DNA from 3 places in the Alteromonas sp. ABH4_452 genome. Region 2 is predicted to be linked to each of the others. Evidence: predicted binding sites of a transcription regulator. Region 2 holds the regulator's gene; each other region holds the start of a gene.
What was found. The regulator sigma-54, encoded in region 2, starts transcription at its own class of promoters, with help from an activator protein. The targets are predictions, from matches to a motif close to GTTGGCACGNNNNTNGNNT.

Region 1 (5,596 bases), 300 kb from region 2:
AAGCCTAATTGGTAAAAGTGAGCAAATCCAAATTGTGCGGCGCTTAGTTGAGCAAGTCGCGCCTACCGATGCCACCGTGTTGATTTTAGGTGAGTCTGGTACGGGTAAAGAAGTGGTTGCGCGCAATGTTCACTTCTTATCTGAACGTAAAGACGGTCCATTCATTCCAGTAAATTGCGGCGCTATTCCAGGCGAGCTTTTAGAGAGCGAATTGTTTGGTCACGAGAAAGGCGCTTTCACAGGCGCTATCAGTGCACGTAAAGGGCGCTTCGAGTTAGCTGAGGGCGGCACATTATTCCTCGACGAAATCGGTGATATGCCGCTTCAAATGCAGGTTAAGTTATTACGTGTGTTGCAAGAACGTATGTTTGAACGCGTAGGCGGGAATAAGCCCCTTCAATGCAACGTGCGCATAATTGCGGCAACGCACCGCAACTTGGAAACCATGATCAGCGAAGACAAGTTTCGAGAAGATTTGTACTACCGACTCAACGTTTTCCCAATCGACAGCCCTGCGCTTAGACAAAGAAAAGACGATATTCCCTTATTGCTTCAGGAATTGAATAGCCGAATTCAAGGGGATGGCGTTGAAAGCGTGCGTTTTACCGAGCAAGCCATTGCGTCGCTAATGGAGCATGAGTGGGCGGGGAACGTTCGTGAACTCTCAAATTTAGTTGAGCGATTAACAATTCTTTACCCTGGGCAGATTGTTGATATTGCTGATTTACCGGAAAAGTATCAGTACGGTGATGTTCAGGCTTACGAACCAGACTATCCAGAAGAAATGCTTGAGCGTGAGGCCTTTAATGAACTATTTGCCGAGGCTGCAGCGCAAGAGCCAGAAGAAGACGTTAGCGAGCAGAGTCACGACGGCCTAAACGGTATGGTGTCCTCCTCGTTACCTGCAGAAGGTGTTAACCTCAAAGAGTACCTTTCTGAGCTTGAAGTGAATCTCATAAAACAAGCCCTGGAAAACCAAGATTGGGTGGTAGCACGTGCCGCCGACAAGCTTGGAATGCGCAGAACCACGCTCGTTGAAAAAATGCGGAAATACGATATCCAGCGTACTGAAGAAGCGTAATGTCAGCTAATTGACGTTATGCTTTTCTTTGGAAATACCATCTATCCTACTGATAAATAAGCCAATATCAAGTTGGCATATCTTCTGCTTTATCTAAGTCATAGTTAAACAGCGTCTGCAATTTGACGAGGATAATATGGCTTTCGACAGCACACAACAATCTACAGAGTATTTCGCATCTGCCTATGCACTTAACGGCGGCTCGGCGGTATCTCAAGATGATTATCAAACGTCACAAAATGATGATATTGAATCACTGAGATTGCAGGCGAGTCGGCTCGAACATTTACTTCAAGTGATGCCAGCGGGTGTTATTGTTATTGATGGAAAGGGCATTGTTCGCCAAGCCAACGAGCAGGCAAAAGCATTGTTAGGCGAACCGCTGGAAGAGGAAGTGTGGCGCAGTATTATTACTCGCTCTTTCAAGCCTCGCGCAGACGATGGTCATGAAGTATCGCTGGTTGATGGTAGACGAGTGAAGCTTTCAATTACCCCACTAGACAACGAGCCAGGTCAGCTAATTGTTATCACAGACCTAACTGAAACCCGTCAGCTGCAAGCGCGGGTCAGCCACATGCAGCGGTTGTCTTCTCTTGGAAAAATGGTGGCATCCCTGGCCCATCAAATCAGAACTCCACTTTCTGCAGCCATGCTTTATGCGTCAAACTTAACGCGTAAAGGGTTAGGGGAAGAAGCACAAACACAATTTGCGAACAAACTAACAGACAGGCTTAAAGAGCTGGAAAGCCAGGTTAATGACATGCTGCTTTTTGCTAAATCTGGCGAAGAGCAAGTGGTAAGCAAAATTAGTCTCGCTGAATTATTCGGTGCCATTGAGGGGAATGCACAAAGCATGACAGCTCAAGCGCAGCAAAAGCTAACGTTTTCAGGTTTTGAGCAAGACGCAGCAGTAACTGGGAATTTAACTGCTCTTCAGGGTGCATTGTTAAATCTCATACATAATGCAAGCCAAGTCACCCCGAAAGGTGAGTGTGTACATGTCCAGGCATCGGTAAGCGATCAGCGTTTACATGTTTCAGTTATTGATAAAGGACCAGGTGTACCAGAACGGTTAAAAACCAAAATCTTTGAACCCTTTTTTACAACTAAAACTCACGGTACCGGTTTGGGCCTTGCTGTGGTGAAGTCGGTGGTAAGTGCGCATAGCGGCGCACTCAATGTAATTGACGTACCCGAGGGCGGGGCATGCTTTAGCGTGTCATTATCGTGCTCAGCGAATGCTAAAACCTCACAAACATTGACTCATGTCGCGTAAGTCATAGGAGAGAATAATGTCTAAAACTACCATACTAATTGTTGAAGATGACGCGGGTTTACGCGAGGCGCTCCTAGACACCCTGTTATTAGGTAACTACAACGTGATTGCCGCTGATTGTGCAGAAGAAGCGTTAATGATGCTGTCGTCTCAGAATGTAGACCTAGTGGTTAGTGATATACAAATGGGCGAAATGAGTGGCTTAACGCTGCTAAAAAGCATTAAAGCTAAATATCCTAATATGCCTGTGCTGTTAATGACGGCCTACGCCACCATTGATGATGCGGTTCAGGCGATGCGCGATGGCGCAACGGACTACCTTTCAAAGCCTTTTGCGCCAGAAGTATTGCTTAACTTAGTGGGGCGCTACGCGCCTGCACAAAAAATTGAGTCACGTACGCCAATCGTAGCCGACCCTTCAAGTTTGAAGCTACTTGAGCTTTCGCGGAAAGTTGCGAAGTCTGAAGCTACCGTTATGGTGATGGGTCCAAGCGGGTCGGGTAAAGAAGTGCTGTCTCGCTATATTCACGACCAGTCACCGCGAAGCGATGCGCCTTTTGTTGCCATCAACTGTGCTGCTATTCCAGAAAACATGTTGGAAGCGACTTTGTTTGGTTACGAGAAAGGGGCTTTTACTGGTGCTATTCAGGCCTGTCCGGGTAAGTTCGAACAAGCCCAAGACGGCACCCTGTTACTTGATGAAATAACTGAGATGGATTTGGCACTGCAGGCTAAATTACTGCGCGTGTTACAAGAGCGTGAAGTAGAGCGCCTTGGCGGACGAAAAACCGTTAAACTTAATGTGCGAGTTATTGCTACGAGTAACCGAGATTTAAGAAAAGCAGTGGATGCTGGCGAATTCAGAGAAGACTTATACTACCGCTTAAACGTATTTCCTATTGAATGGCGCCCGCTATCGGAACGCCCAGGAGACATTGTGCCACTTGCCGAGCATCTTGTTCAGCGTCACGCCAGTTCACAGGGCTTGGGTACTATCAGATTAAGTGCTGCTGCGCGCAATAAATTGTCACAATATAGCTGGCCAGGAAACGTTCGAGAGTTAGAGAACGTGGTTCAGAGAGCGCTAATTTTATGCGAAAACAATGAAATAGATGCCGGCGATCTAATGATTGACGAAGACATGTCGGCCCCGCTTGAAGTTGCACAAGAGCCGGTTGAAGACAACAGATTGGGCTCAGAGCTTCGTTATCAGGAGCACCAAATTATTCTTGATACCTTGGTATCTTGTAATGGTAAGCGCAAAGACGTAGCAGAAAAGCTAGGTATAAGCCCTCGTACCCTTCGTTATAAACTAGCGCGTATGCGTGAAGATGGTATTGAAGTACCAGCATAGTACTGCTGTTTTGAATCTCTCGTTTCATCCCCGTTATCCGTCGCCTCTGAAGTAAAGAAGGCGGCGGTTTTCTGTTACTCCCTTCAAATCAAACGCCATAAATTTGGCTTACCCTCTCATTTAGTTTTTATCATATTGAAATTTAACGTTTTTTAAAGTTGGCAAGACCCTTGCTAAATCATTCTTATAGATTATGTATTCGCCGGTGTTCAGGCGGTTTTCAAAGAAACGCTAGGAGTGGTTATGGACGTTAAAGCCAATAGTTTGTATCAAGAAATGCAGAACATGATTGGGCAAACTCGTCTTCAAGTTAACGAGCCTCAGCAACAGCTGCTTAGTGAAGTTAATAGCTCGGCAAGCGAATTCTCGACCATGCTTAAGAACGCGGTAGATGGTGTAAACGGTATGCAGCTTGAGTCAAAAGATGCTCAACAGCGCTTTGAAATGGGCGACCCAAGCCTAAGTTTAGCCCAAGTCATGTTGACAAAAGAAAAGGCAGGCATTGCGTTTGAAGCGACTGTTCAGGTACGTAACAAAGTACTTGAAGCCTATAAAACAATAATGAACATGCCGGTCTAGGTGGAGTAGGTTATGGCTGAAGCAACAGGTACAAACCTTACGGTTCCTGATCAAAATCAAACAACGGACAATGAGCCAGAGAATAAATCTGGTTTCATGGATACGTTGGGTAGCGCAGATATGATGCGCCAAATGGCCCTTGTGGTTGTTTTGGTCATCTGCGTTGCCATCGCAATCTTTATTCTTATTTGGTCGCAAGAACCTGATTATCGCCCCCTTGCGAAAATGGAAACCCAAGAGCTTATCGAAACCCTAGATTATATGGATGCGAATCAAATCGATTATAAGCTTGAAGGCAATACTGTTTATGTAAGAAGTGACGAATTCCAAAACATCCGTTTAGGCATGACCCGCCAAGGGTTAACTAAGGCCTCTGATGCCGGTACCGATATCATTATGCAGGATATGGGTTTTGGTGTAAGTCAGCGTGTTGAAATGGAGCGTTTAAAACACGCTCGTGAACAGCAGATTGCCTCGACCATTGAAGATATCGCAAGTATTCAAAAAGCACGTGTTCTTTTAGCTATGCCAAAAGAGAACGTTTTTGCTCGAAGAGAGAAGAAAGCGTCGGCAACCGTTGTGCTAACGGCTAAGCGCGGTGCCGTCATTGCTGGTGAAGAGGTTGATGCGGTCGTTGATATCGTGGCTTCTGCCGTACAAAACATGGAGCCGTCTAAGGTAACGGTAACAGACAGCAATGGTCGCCTGCTTAACTCAGGCTCGCAAGATTCAATGAGTGCTCGTGCAAGAAAAGAGTACGAAATTGAACGTCAGCGTGAGCAAGAGTATCTTGAAAAAATTGACGCTATACTAATTCCAGTTTTGGGCATAGGTAACTACACGGCGCAAGCTGACGTTACAATGGACTTCACGGCGATGGAGCAAACCCAGCGTAGCTACAACCCGGACTTGCCTGCGGTTCGCAGTGAAATGATCGTCGAAGAGAACAGCGTGGGTGGCGGCGTTGGTGGTATTCCTGGCGCATTATCAAATCAGCCTCCGCTTGATTCTAATATTCCAGAAAATGCTGTGGGCGGCAGTCAACAAACCATGCCAGGGCGCACGGCAAAAGAATCAACGCGCAACTACGAGCTTGATACCACCATTAGTCATACCAAAAAGCAGACAGGTGTAATCCGCAGACTGAGTGTGTCGGTGGCAGTGGACTATACTCAAGTTGCAGGCGAAGACGGCGCTATGACGCCAACGCCACGTAAACAAGAAGAAATTCTTAATATTCGCAGACTATTGCAGGGCGGTATTGGCTTTGACGTTACCCGCGGCGATTCGCTAGAAGTGGTTAGTG
Region 2 (5,596 bases):
ACGTACGCGGTCTTGTGCATCCATTGAATCAAGAATGTCTGCCAACACAGGTTCAGGAAGGCTACTCAGCGTTTCTGCCAAGTCATCGGTATCCATTTCTTCAAGTGCATCAACCACATTGGCGGGGAGCATCTTTGTGATAATACCGTTTCGAACATCATCAGAGAGTTCTTCTAAAATATCACCGTGAAAGTCGCTATCAATTAGCTCCCACAACTCATCACGGGTCCTGCTAGGGCTAGATTCGAGAATATGCGCAACGTCTGAAGGGGGAAGTTCAAGCAGAAGCTTACGTACAGATACAAATTGACCGTTTATCAACGCTGCGTTAAGTGCGCGTAATTGGGTTTGTACGTATTTAGAAACAAGCGCTTCTGCCATAAGGCGTTATTCCTACTAAGCTGATATGGAAAATAAAGGCTGTGTAGCCTAAGTGTGCGTAGAATATCGCAATTATATTAAGTCTGTCATGATAATTGCGTGGCTTTTACGCAAGAATTTGGAATTACTAAGCTAGCTGTTGATTAATTCGTCAAGAGATATTCGGGTTGAGACTATTCGTCTTCGTTAAATCTGCCCTCAATCAGCTCTTCAATGGCAGCAAGTGCATCGACCGCATCATCACCATCGACAATAACATCTACCTGTTCACCTTGGTGACTTTCCAGCATCATCAAGCCTAAGACGCTGCTTGCATCGGCTTCTTTATCGCCTTTTTTCAAAATGATTTTGGCATGAAACTGATTAGCAAGCTTAACCAATTGCGTGGCTGCTCTGGCGTGTAAGCCTAGTTTATTGACGATTGTAAGCGTTTTTTGAATAGTCATTACTGGTTCAACTCTCTGTGACGAATTTGAACATCAGGGTGTATTTCGCTGAACGTTTTCGACAAGGTTTGGGCAATATAGACTGAGCGGTGTTGGCCGCCAGTGCAACCGATAGCCACAGTCACATAGCTTCTATTGTTGCGTTCTAAATGGGGAAGCCATGTGGTCATCAAGTTTTGAATCTGCCAAATAAATTTGGTTACTACGGGTTGTGAGCCTAAAAATACTTCCACGGGGGCATCTAACCCAGTTAAGTGTTTAAGGTCTGGCTCCCAATGCGGGTTAGGTAAAAAACGCGCGTCAAAAACGTAGTCAGCATCTTTAGGTATGCCGTGTTTAAAGCCAAACGACTCAAAGACAAGAACAAGGCGTGAACTTTTCTTACCCAATATACGTTCACGGATCAATTCGGCGAGTTGATGTATTGTTAGCTTGTCTGTATCTAGGTATAAATCGGCGCGTTCAGTAATTGGCGCAAGAAGCGCAGACTCCGCCCTAATAGCCTCCGATAGAGACTTATTTAGCTTAGCTAAAGGGTGAAGACGGCGAGTTTCGCTAAAACGCTTAACCAGAACGTCATCGCTTGCGTCAATGTACACTATAGTCATCGACCAAGAAGAAGGCAGGTAGTCTAGAATCTCTACCAAGTCGTCAGGGTTTTTGGGTAGGTTCCTAACGTCAATACTTACCGCAACTTGATCGTATTCATCAACAACAGTATGGGTGAGGGTGGGAAGCAAATTTACTGGGATATTATCAACACAGTAATAACCTAAGTCTTCCAATGCGCGAAGTGCGACAGACTTACCAGACCCCGAACGACCACTGATTATGATCAGCTTCACCTAAACTCTCCCTTATATTCTGGTTTCATCACATACGAGTTGTCGAATAAAGCGCCTACCTATGAGGTGTAGGCACTTTTTGTTTAACTTAATGCAGAAATAATTTCGTCGCTGGTTGTTGCACGACGTATTGTTTTAATCGTTTCTTTGTCGCTTAGCTTACCGGCTACGGTAGCCAGTGTCTGAAGGTGTCCTTCGGTTTGCTCTTCGGGAACGAGAAGAGCAAAGAATATGTCTACGGGCTTTTCGTCTAGGGCATCAAAGTTGATAGCTGGTGTACTTGTTACAACGATTGCTATTACCTTCTCAAGGCCGGCCAAGCGACCGTGAGGCAGTGCTATCCCGTTACCAATACCCGTGCTACCCATACGTTCTCGAGCCATCAAGCTATTTAGAACCGTTGCCTGGTCGATGTTGTCGTTATGCTTGGCAGCGATATCAGCGATGATCTCAAGAATTCGCTTTTTACTATTACACTGAACCGCACACTCGGTGCGGTCCAGACTTACGATGGCTTGTATATCCATGCTCAATTAACTACTAATGTTTTTTCAGTTTTTCCTTATGCTTGATTACCTGCCGGTCGAGTTTATCAACCATGCTGTCAATCGCCGCATACATGTCGGTATTTTCTGAGGATGCGAATACTTCAGCGCCACTTAAATGAACAGTCGCTTCAGCTTTTTGATTTAATTTTTCAACGTTCAGGATGACATGCACATTAGAAATGTGATCAAAGTGACGTTCAAGTTTGCTGAACTTCGTATCGACATAATTACGCAAAGAGTCGGTGATTTCGACATGATGACCAGTAAGGTTGATTTGCATATTTCGTCTTCCTTATATTATTAAGCCCGTTTAAATAAGGCTTTTGCGTTGGTTCGACGGCGGGATCGACAATGATTCCCGGTATTTTGCTATTGTTCGCCGAGCGACTTTTATGCCTTGCTCGGCCAACAATGAAGCAATCTTGCTATCACTTAGCGGCTTGCTAGGATTTTCCGCAGCCACTAACTTCTTGATCAATGCACGAATCGCTGTAGATGAACACTCACCACCTGACTCTGTTGCTACGTGGCTTGAGAAGAAATACTTCAATTCGAAGATGCCACGGGGCGTATGCATATACTTCTGCGTTGTTACACGCGAAATAGTCGATTCGTGCATATCTACCATTTCTGCGACATCATTTAGCACCATTGGTTTCATCATTTCCGGGCCGTGCTCAAAAAAGCCCATTTGCTGCTGCACAATGCAATTTGCAACCTTCATTAAGGTATCGTTGCGAGATTCAAGGCTCTTTATGAACCACTTGGCCTCTTGCATGTGTGAGCGGATGAATTGTGAATCGCTGCTGTTCTTGGCACGACGACTCATCGCTGCGTACTGTTGGTTTACGCTTAATTTAGGCAGACTGTCGGGGTTCAGCTCAACCACCCAACGGCCATTTTTCTTGGTTACTGAGACATCAGGAATAACGTACTCAGGCTCTTTAGTAACTAAAGCACTACCTGGGCGAGGATTCAAGGTTTGAAGTAAACGCATTGCTTCGCGCAGCTGATCTTCTTTCAATCGGCTCTTACGCATTAGCGTGCGGTAGTCTTTACTGCTCAGTAAGTCTGAATATTCCTCAATAAGCTGCTTCGCTTCAGCAAGCCACGGTGTGTCTTCTGAAAACTGGCGCAATTGCACCATAAGACACTCTTGAGGTGTACGAGAACCTGAACCAATGGGGTCGAACATTTGAATGCGCTTAAGCACACACTCTATTTCGTCCATTTCGATAGGCTCTTCTAGATCATCGTCGTTGACCGCTTCTAAGATGTCGTCAAGAGTAACGGTTAAATAACCTGATTCGTCAATTGAGTCGATGATTGCTGTAGCGATAGCGCGGTCAGTATCTGAAAAATGAGTGAGGCGCATTTGCCAAAGAAGATGTTCTTGGATGTCTTCTGTGGTCTCACCTTGGAAGATTTGTTCATCATCATTAGATGGGCCAGGTGCAGGCGCGGAAGAAGCCGAATAATACTCATCCCAGGTACTGTCGATAGGTAGCTCATCGGGAAGATCATTCTTCTCCAGTGCATCTCCTGCTTCTAGCGTATCGCTTGATGCAGAAGCGGTCGCTTCAGCAGCGCTATCGTCACTATCGACATTATTCTTTTCTACTTGTGGCTCGTCGTTACCTTCTTCCACTTCTAAAAGCGGATTAGAATCGAGGGCTTCTTGTATCTCTTGCTGGAGATCAAGCGTAGAAAGCTGCAGCAGTTTAATAGCCTGCTGAAGCTGAGGTGTCATGGTAAGTTGTTGGCTAAATTTTAGCTGTAAAGATGGTTTCATCTACGTCTTATTTAAATGCTCTAAATTAAATATACCAGAGCGAAACTGAAAAATGACAATTCGGTTACACTAACTATAGCCTGAATTGTTCGCCTAGGTATACGTCCCTTACTTTTTGATTACTTAAAACCTGTTCCGCAGTTCCTTGCGCAATAAGCTCGCCATGACTCACAATGTACGCTTTTTCGCAAACATCCAATGTTTCGCGTACGTTATGGTCCGTGATAAGGATACCAATACCCCTATCTCGCAGATGCTGTATTATCTTCTTTATATCATTAACTGATATTGGATCAACACCGGCAAATGGTTCGTCTAACAAAATAAATTGTGGTTTTGCTGCCAGAGCTCGAGCAATCTCTACGCGACGCCGTTCTCCCCCTGACAAGCTCATGCCCGTACTATTACGTATATGGTTGATATTAAATTCATCAAGTAGGGCATCTGCTTCTTCTTCTTGCTGCTGTGAATTTAAATCTTTACGGGTTTGCAAAATGGCCATGATATTTTCATGTACCGTAAGCTTTCTAAATATTGATGCCTCTTGCGGGAGGTAGCCTATACCGCGGCGTGCGCGCTCATGCATTGGCTGGTGAGTAAGCTCATTATCATCAATTTCGATCTTGCCTTTGTCTAAGTTGACTAAGCCTACAATCATGTAAAAAGTGGTGGTCTTACCAGCGCCGTTAGGGCCGAGAAGACCAACAATTTGACCGGTAGACACTGAAAGGCTTACATCGCGAACAACCTGTCGCGATTTATACGATTTAGCAAGGTTTTTAGCGCTCAAAGTTGCCATTGCTATTCATTGTCCTCGTTGTCTTTCTTAGACGATGTTTTACGAATGGTGTCAGGAGTAAATACTGTGGTTACACGACCTTCACCATCTTCACCGGCACCACCCGTTGCAAGCAATTGTTCCGTAATCATATCGAACGTAATCTTATCACCTTGCACTTTACTGGTATCTTGCTGTAGCTCAGCATTACCCGCCAGAGAAATAGTGCGATTAATTACTTCATAGCGAATTTCATTGGCTTTCGCTGATACCGGTGTACCGTCTTCTAGTGATTGAGAATAGCTAGCAGGGTTGCCACGGGCGATAAATATTTCACGGCCGCTGCCATCTGTAGCTATTACTTCTACTTCATCAGCTTCGATTAGGAGTGAACCTTGGGTAATAAGTACATCTTCCTTGTACAGCGCGGTTTTGTTTTTACCATCAATAAATTGGGTGTTTGACCCTATCTTAATGGGTTGTGAAAAATCTTCTTCACTGGCTATTACCGCACCGCTAGCGATGGCAAGTAGAAGGCTAGTTGCTAGGGGAATAAGTCGTTTGTACATGATCTAAAAGCTCGTATTCTTGTGTGCGTAAATTCGCGTTAAACCCATTGCTTAAAATAAGATATTGCGTACCCAGTATCTCAACGGGTTGATCAGATGTCATTTGTTTCGTGTCTAAATTTATCTGGATGTATTCCGTGGATAAACTTTTGACAAAATCATCGCTGGTTTGATTTTCAATAACAACGCTATCTTCAAGCTGAATTAATTCATTGTTATAAAGCGTTCCTTCCTGCG
Region 3 (5,596 bases), 240 kb from region 2:
ATTGTGGTGACTCAGGGCGCAATTAGCCCTGGAACGGTATTAACCTCATCAAATTTAACGAAGGCAAAAGTAGATGTGAGACGTTTACGCTATACCGCGTTTACCGATTTAGAATCGTTAATTGGCGCTAGAATGAAACGCCGCATTACCGATGGACAAGCAATACAGTCTAATATGCTATGCTTTGTGTGCAAAGGCGATAGAATAACTATTACTGCCGAGGTTGCGGGAATGGAAGTTAAGACTGCTGGAATAGCGCAGCAAGATGGTGTGGTTGGCGATAATATAAAGGTTATCAATGCCAGTAGCCAAAAGGCCATTATTGCCAGAGTCGCAAGCCCTGAAGAAGTCGTGATACACTTATAAAGGTAAGTGTAAAATATCTACTATTTTGTTCTCAATTTAGCTAAAGATATTAGTCTAAAGGCCGATATATATTACAGAGGCAAGAGAGTAGTGAGGACTAGATATGGCAATTAACAATATAAACAATGGGTTACCTAAAACGCCCGTTGATAATGGGAAAGTAGCGCAGCAGAACCAGACGCAGCAATCTCAACAACAAGCTTCAGCGCAATCGGCACAAACGGCCGCAGCGCCGAGACAAGATTCGGTTTCATTGACGCAATCTGCTCAGCAGCTGAATCAAGTCCAGAAAAAAGGGACTGAGGCTCCTGTGAATCAGGAAAAAGTTGATCGCCTTAAAAAAGCGATTCAAAGTGGTGAGTACAAGGTTAATCCTGAAGTGCTTGCTAATAAAATCTCAAAGCTAGAATCCGAGATTTTTGGTACTAAATAATTCGGCACTAAATAATCTGGTGTCAAATAACTAGTTAGAATTTATCAGACACGTTCAATGAGACAAGTATAGTGACAGAACAAGTAAGCCAGTTAACACAAGCATTATCACGTCAAGTGGAGCAAATGACTTCACTTGCGTCGCTGCTTGAAAAAGAACTGCAGCTTATTAGCTCGCGTGACGCCGAATCATTGACGAATTTGTTAGACGAAAAAACAGACCTTCTGGGTTCTATTCAATCACTGGATTCAAGTATCGAAGATGCTATTGCTAACGAAGATGCGATGTCGGAAGACGATGAAGCATTAATGGCTAACGCCAAGAAGCTTCTGGAAGATTGCAAATATCGAACACAGGTTAATCAAAAAGCCGTAGAGCAAGGACAGCTACGCCTCACACATTTGCGGAATTTGATGATGGAAGTTCGAGCAAAAGAATCACTTACTTACGACAAAAAAGGGAAGCCGAAAGGCGGAGCCTTAGGCTCTGGAGTAAGTGCATAGGCTTTTAAATAGCCTTGTATCGCCCTAAAGCGTTAACTACGCTGTGCATAAACCACATCACCAGTTAATCCCACTCGATTATCGCGTATTTTTTAGCATCCCACTGCAATGTAATTAGCGCGAATCGCCTTTAACTTACTTCCTAGTAATACTTTACATCTTTCACTCGACGCGGCTTAGCAGTCGACAAATAAATATCGTAGACTTGCTGCATATCTAAAGAAAGCTCCGTAACGTAGGTATCCTCACCCACGGGATAAGTCTTAACGACCTCGGCGCCTCTTATTACTCCTTCCACAGACGCGCGTAACGTTTCACTGTCAACAACAAGACGTGATACAGATTGACTACCTTCAATTTTTTGACCATACACCTGCTCGGTTAACTCGCGGTATGCATCTAATTTTGACGCTTTCATCGCCATTATTAGCTTCATACTGTCAGACTCGCCTTTTTGCGATGAAATCGGTGCGTAACCAACCGCCTTTAAAACAGGGTAAGTTTCAGGCTCAACGGTTTCCCATTCAACGTGTTTATCAATAATGCCACAACCACTCAAAGAAATTGCCAGGCCAATCATGGAAGACCGCAAAAGTAATCTCGAATTTTTTAGTCCATTCAACCACATAATTTAAAACCTCTTTGTACATCAATAACGAGTTAGTGACGTCTAAATATTTACCTTTATGCCCTTTATAGGTTAATAACATTTCAACAAAGCGTTATGAATAACATCAGATTCCATAACGACAGTTTGCAGTCATATACCCTGGTACGAAGGAAATAAGCAATATATGCGCCCGTTTGCTTTTAAAGATAGCTTCCCACTTTAATTGGCACTTTTTTCGCATAGAACTCGCGTAGGTCTCGCATTAATTACGACATTATTTAATCGCAATAACTAAACAACCACAGAGGTGTCACGTGCGACAAGCAAGCAAAACAACGCTAATGGCATGTTTAAGCAGAGCAATGGCCGCTGTTTGCCTACTTAGCCTAATCGCTGGGCAAGCCCATGCCGTTTGGTATGAAGCCACTGGACAGGCTGTGGTAATGAACGGTAACAAGGAAGCAGCAAAACGCGCAGCAACACAGGATGCGCTAAAACAAGCTATGTTGTTTGCTGGAGCGTCAGTGCAAAGTGTAGCCAAACTAACTAATGGGCTTCTGAAAAACGAAGAGATGACGATCCGTTCGACAGGAGAAGTCGAGCAGTTAGAGCTCGTCAGCGAAACTTATAACGGTGATGTAGTCACAGTTAGTGTACGTGCAGACATCTTTCCTAGAGGGGAAGTATGCTCAGCACAGCAGGACCAAAAGCACTTTGCGACTACTCACTTTAGAATAAGAAACAGAACACAACTGACTGAAGGAAATATTCCACACTTTGATAAGGCGTTTACGCAGCGTTTAGCTAAGGCAATGCAAGAACAGACAGACAATCTCAGTATTACTTACGTTGCTCCCCATACTGCAAAGTTTGATAGCCGATATACCGACAAAAACGTACGTACACTATCAGATCAAAGTAACACGCAATTCGTTATTGTCGGGGTTATTGATGATTTAAGCGTTACACAAAAAGAAGCATCCATGTTTACACCATGGCGAAGCAACACTTCACACCGTGCTTTTGCAATGTCTGTACAAGTTTATGACGGAATAAACGGCGGCCTATTGTTCAGTTCCTCTTACAATGCTAATGAAGAGTGGACGTTTGACAGATTTGAAGACATCGATGAATTTTCGTCCACTTTTTGGCAATCACGCTACGGTCAGGCGATTGATGGCTCAATAAGCCAATTAATAGAAGATATTAAAGAGTCGACAGCCTGCCAACCTGTAACGGGTCGTGTTATCAATATTGCGAACAATAAAATTTCGATATCTCTTGGGCGAGATAATGGCATATCTGAAAAAGATGAACTATATCTTTATCAGGCCAAAGAGGTGGTCGATAATCGCGGTAGAAAATATCTTCAATATACGCTCTACCCCGGTACATTTATTGTTGATAGTGCATATGGCAATTCGTCTGTGGTAGTAAACGCTACATCGGGAATTACTGCGAATATTCAGGAAAACGATTTTGTAGTTAAGAAGTAAATTAGCTTTCACTTTATCAAATGTAAGTCACTGGCGTTGGGGAAACAGGGTTGGAATATCAACAAACCCGTGTTATACCTATAACTACGTATAGTATCTAATACTTAAACTTCAGATAGAGACAAGTACTCTCTCTTATACTTTAGTATGACCTACATAATAAAAATATGACCCTTTCTCTGTTTGCGTCGCACTGCTTAGCATTAGTAGCCTTGCTACTGGCTGGACAACAACTGAGGGATCACTATGTCATCGAGTTTCCAAAGCTCGAACAGGAAGTTAAAAATAATTTTGGAGCTGACAAAGCCTTACATGTCAGTGCGCTAGAAACTAAACTTCACGACCTTGAAAATAAGGCTGTTAAAGAGCAGCTTATCGGTGTAAACGCTTTCTTTGACGAGCATATCCAGTACGCTACCGACGATATCGTTTTCAAACAAAAAGACTATTGGGCCACGCCTTCGGAACTTTTTGGTCATTCTCGCGGAGATTGTGAGGATTATGCCATTGCAAAATATGTAGCTCTGCTACACTTAGGTATCGATAGTTCTAAACTTCGCCTAATTTATGTAAAAGCGAAAATTGGTAGAAGCCGAGTAACGCAAGCACATATGGTTTTGGGATACTATGATTCCCCTTCATCGGATCCTTTGGTGCTAGATAGCTTAGTGTCTAATGTGTTGCCAGGTTCTCAACGAACGGACTTAATTCCTGTATTCAGTTTTAATGATTCGGGTATTTGGCAGCCGGGTAAAACTGCACAAGTTTCTTCGTCTACCAGCAGACTATCAAGGTGGCGTGATGTTATTGAGCGCATGAAGCAGGAGGGGATTAGCAGAAGGTCTTAGGAGTTTATGTCAATAACAAGAGAATTATGGCTAGCCATTGTAGTCGTCGTCCTTGTTGCAATTGTAGGTAGTGTCACAATTCATGGAATAACTACCAAGCAATACGTAGAAGAACAGCTATATTCAAAAAACTTAGACAACGCGAGTATGCTTGCTCTTACCCTAAGTGGGCTTGATAAAGACCCTGTTTCGCTCGATCTCTTCATAATGTCACAATTTGACATTGGTCACTACGCTTCCATTGTACTTCAAAAATCTGACGGTGAAATCGTTTCTGAATACACTCATGAAGTGCAGTTGGACGAAAATACGCCAAAGTGGTTTTCAGATAACTTTTCTCCCATAGTCAAACCCGGTATCGCCCAAGTAAGCGAAGGTTGGGGTCAATACGGTACGGTTTATGTCGAAACAGATACCAGCTTTGCCGTTGCATCAATGTGGCGCGCCACTAAACGACTTATTTTTGGTTTATCACTGGTCGGCATATTTTCAGGCTTTTTAGGGGGCTGGGCACTGCGCTATATTATCAGGCCTTTAGACGGTGTTGTGCGCCAAGCTGAATCATTTCAGCAAATGCAATTTATCCAGCTAAAAGAGCCTCGTACATTAGAACTTAAGCGTGTAGTGCGCGCTATGAACTTTCTTGCTACTAACTCTAGAAAGATCATGGATGAAGAGAATACGCGCCTTGATCTTATGCGCTACAAAACACAATTTGATGACGAATCTGGTGTAGCAAATAGGGATTATTTCATCTCAATTCTAAAAGGGCAGCTAGCTTTTAGAGACACCGAAGGGGTGAATTGCCTTTTCTTCGTGAGATTTACCGAAGGCCAAGGTTTTCTGCGTTCACCGGCAAATATCAGAAAAAAGCGTATTCGCGATTTTGTTGAAGAAATTAACGATTGCCTTGCGTTACATCATCATCAATTTACTGACAGCAGAATTGCTAGAATGCAGAAAAACGAGTTTGCCATTTTGCTCACTGAAACCCATGATGCCGTTGCCATATCAGAAGCGATTCACGGCGCTTGCTTAAGCGCGTTTAGCAACGAAGGCGATCCTGAGGTATTTCAATCGGTTGTTAAACTTCGCCCAGACGACAGCTTCTCTGCTTTATTAATGCGAGCAGATGCGATGATTGATGAAGCAGAACTGTTAGATATGAATGAACCCTTCATAGAGTCAACGCTCAAAGAATTTATTAGCTTGGTAGAACAAAAGCGCTGGGAAAAAGAGTTACAAAATACTATTGACGAATCTGGCGTCGAAACCTTTAACTTCCCGGTTTTAGATATTGACCGCAACTTGGTTCACTATCAGAGTTGGGCGGGCGTTAC

Region 1: fliE (flagellar hook-basal body complex protein FliE) is a predicted target of sigma-54. The motif match lies at 3,869-3,887, and genes of this name have one in related genera.
Region 3: ACYX4N_RS16495 (flagellar assembly protein T N-terminal domain-containing protein) is a predicted target of sigma-54. The motif match lies at 2,135-2,153, and genes of this name have one in related genera.

Annotation. Positions count from the first base shown of each region.
Region 1 covers NZ_CM149973.1:3,768,707-3,774,302, reverse strand. Annotated here, with positions in the region: gene ACYX4N_RS16235 (sigma-54 dependent transcriptional regulator) at 1-1,081, shown strand, start outside; gene ACYX4N_RS16230 (sensor histidine kinase) at 1,218-2,357, shown strand; gene ACYX4N_RS16225 (sigma-54-dependent transcriptional regulator) at 2,374-3,711, shown strand; gene fliE (flagellar hook-basal body complex protein FliE) at 3,955-4,290, shown strand; gene fliF (flagellar basal-body MS-ring/collar protein FliF) at 4,303-5,596, shown strand, end outside.
Region 2 covers NZ_CM149973.1:4,069,347-4,074,942, reverse strand. Annotated here, with positions in the region: gene mgtE (magnesium transporter) at 1-381, opposite strand, end outside; gene ACYX4N_RS17480 (HPr family phosphocarrier protein) at 555-827, opposite strand; gene rapZ (RNase adapter RapZ) at 827-1,672, opposite strand; gene ptsN (PTS IIA-like nitrogen regulatory protein PtsN) at 1,756-2,199, opposite strand; gene hpf (ribosome hibernation promoting factor) at 2,213-2,500, opposite strand; gene ACYX4N_RS17460 (RNA polymerase factor sigma-54) at 2,531-4,012, opposite strand; gene lptB (LPS export ABC transporter ATP-binding protein) at 4,086-4,811, opposite strand; gene lptA (lipopolysaccharide transport periplasmic protein LptA) at 4,814-5,359, opposite strand; gene lptC (LPS export ABC transporter periplasmic protein LptC) at 5,328-5,596, opposite strand, start outside.
Region 3 covers NZ_CM149973.1:3,826,110-3,831,705, forward strand. Annotated here, with positions in the region: gene flgA (flagellar basal body P-ring formation chaperone FlgA) at 1-366, shown strand, start outside; gene flgM (flagellar biosynthesis anti-sigma factor FlgM) at 470-799, shown strand; gene flgN (flagellar export chaperone FlgN) at 871-1,302, shown strand; gene ACYX4N_RS16490 (LPP20 family lipoprotein) at 1,445-1,882, opposite strand; gene ACYX4N_RS16495 (flagellar assembly protein T N-terminal domain-containing protein) at 2,227-3,408, shown strand; gene ACYX4N_RS16500 (transglutaminase-like cysteine peptidase) at 3,576-4,256, shown strand; gene ACYX4N_RS16505 (bifunctional diguanylate cyclase/phosphodiesterase) at 4,263-5,596, shown strand, end outside.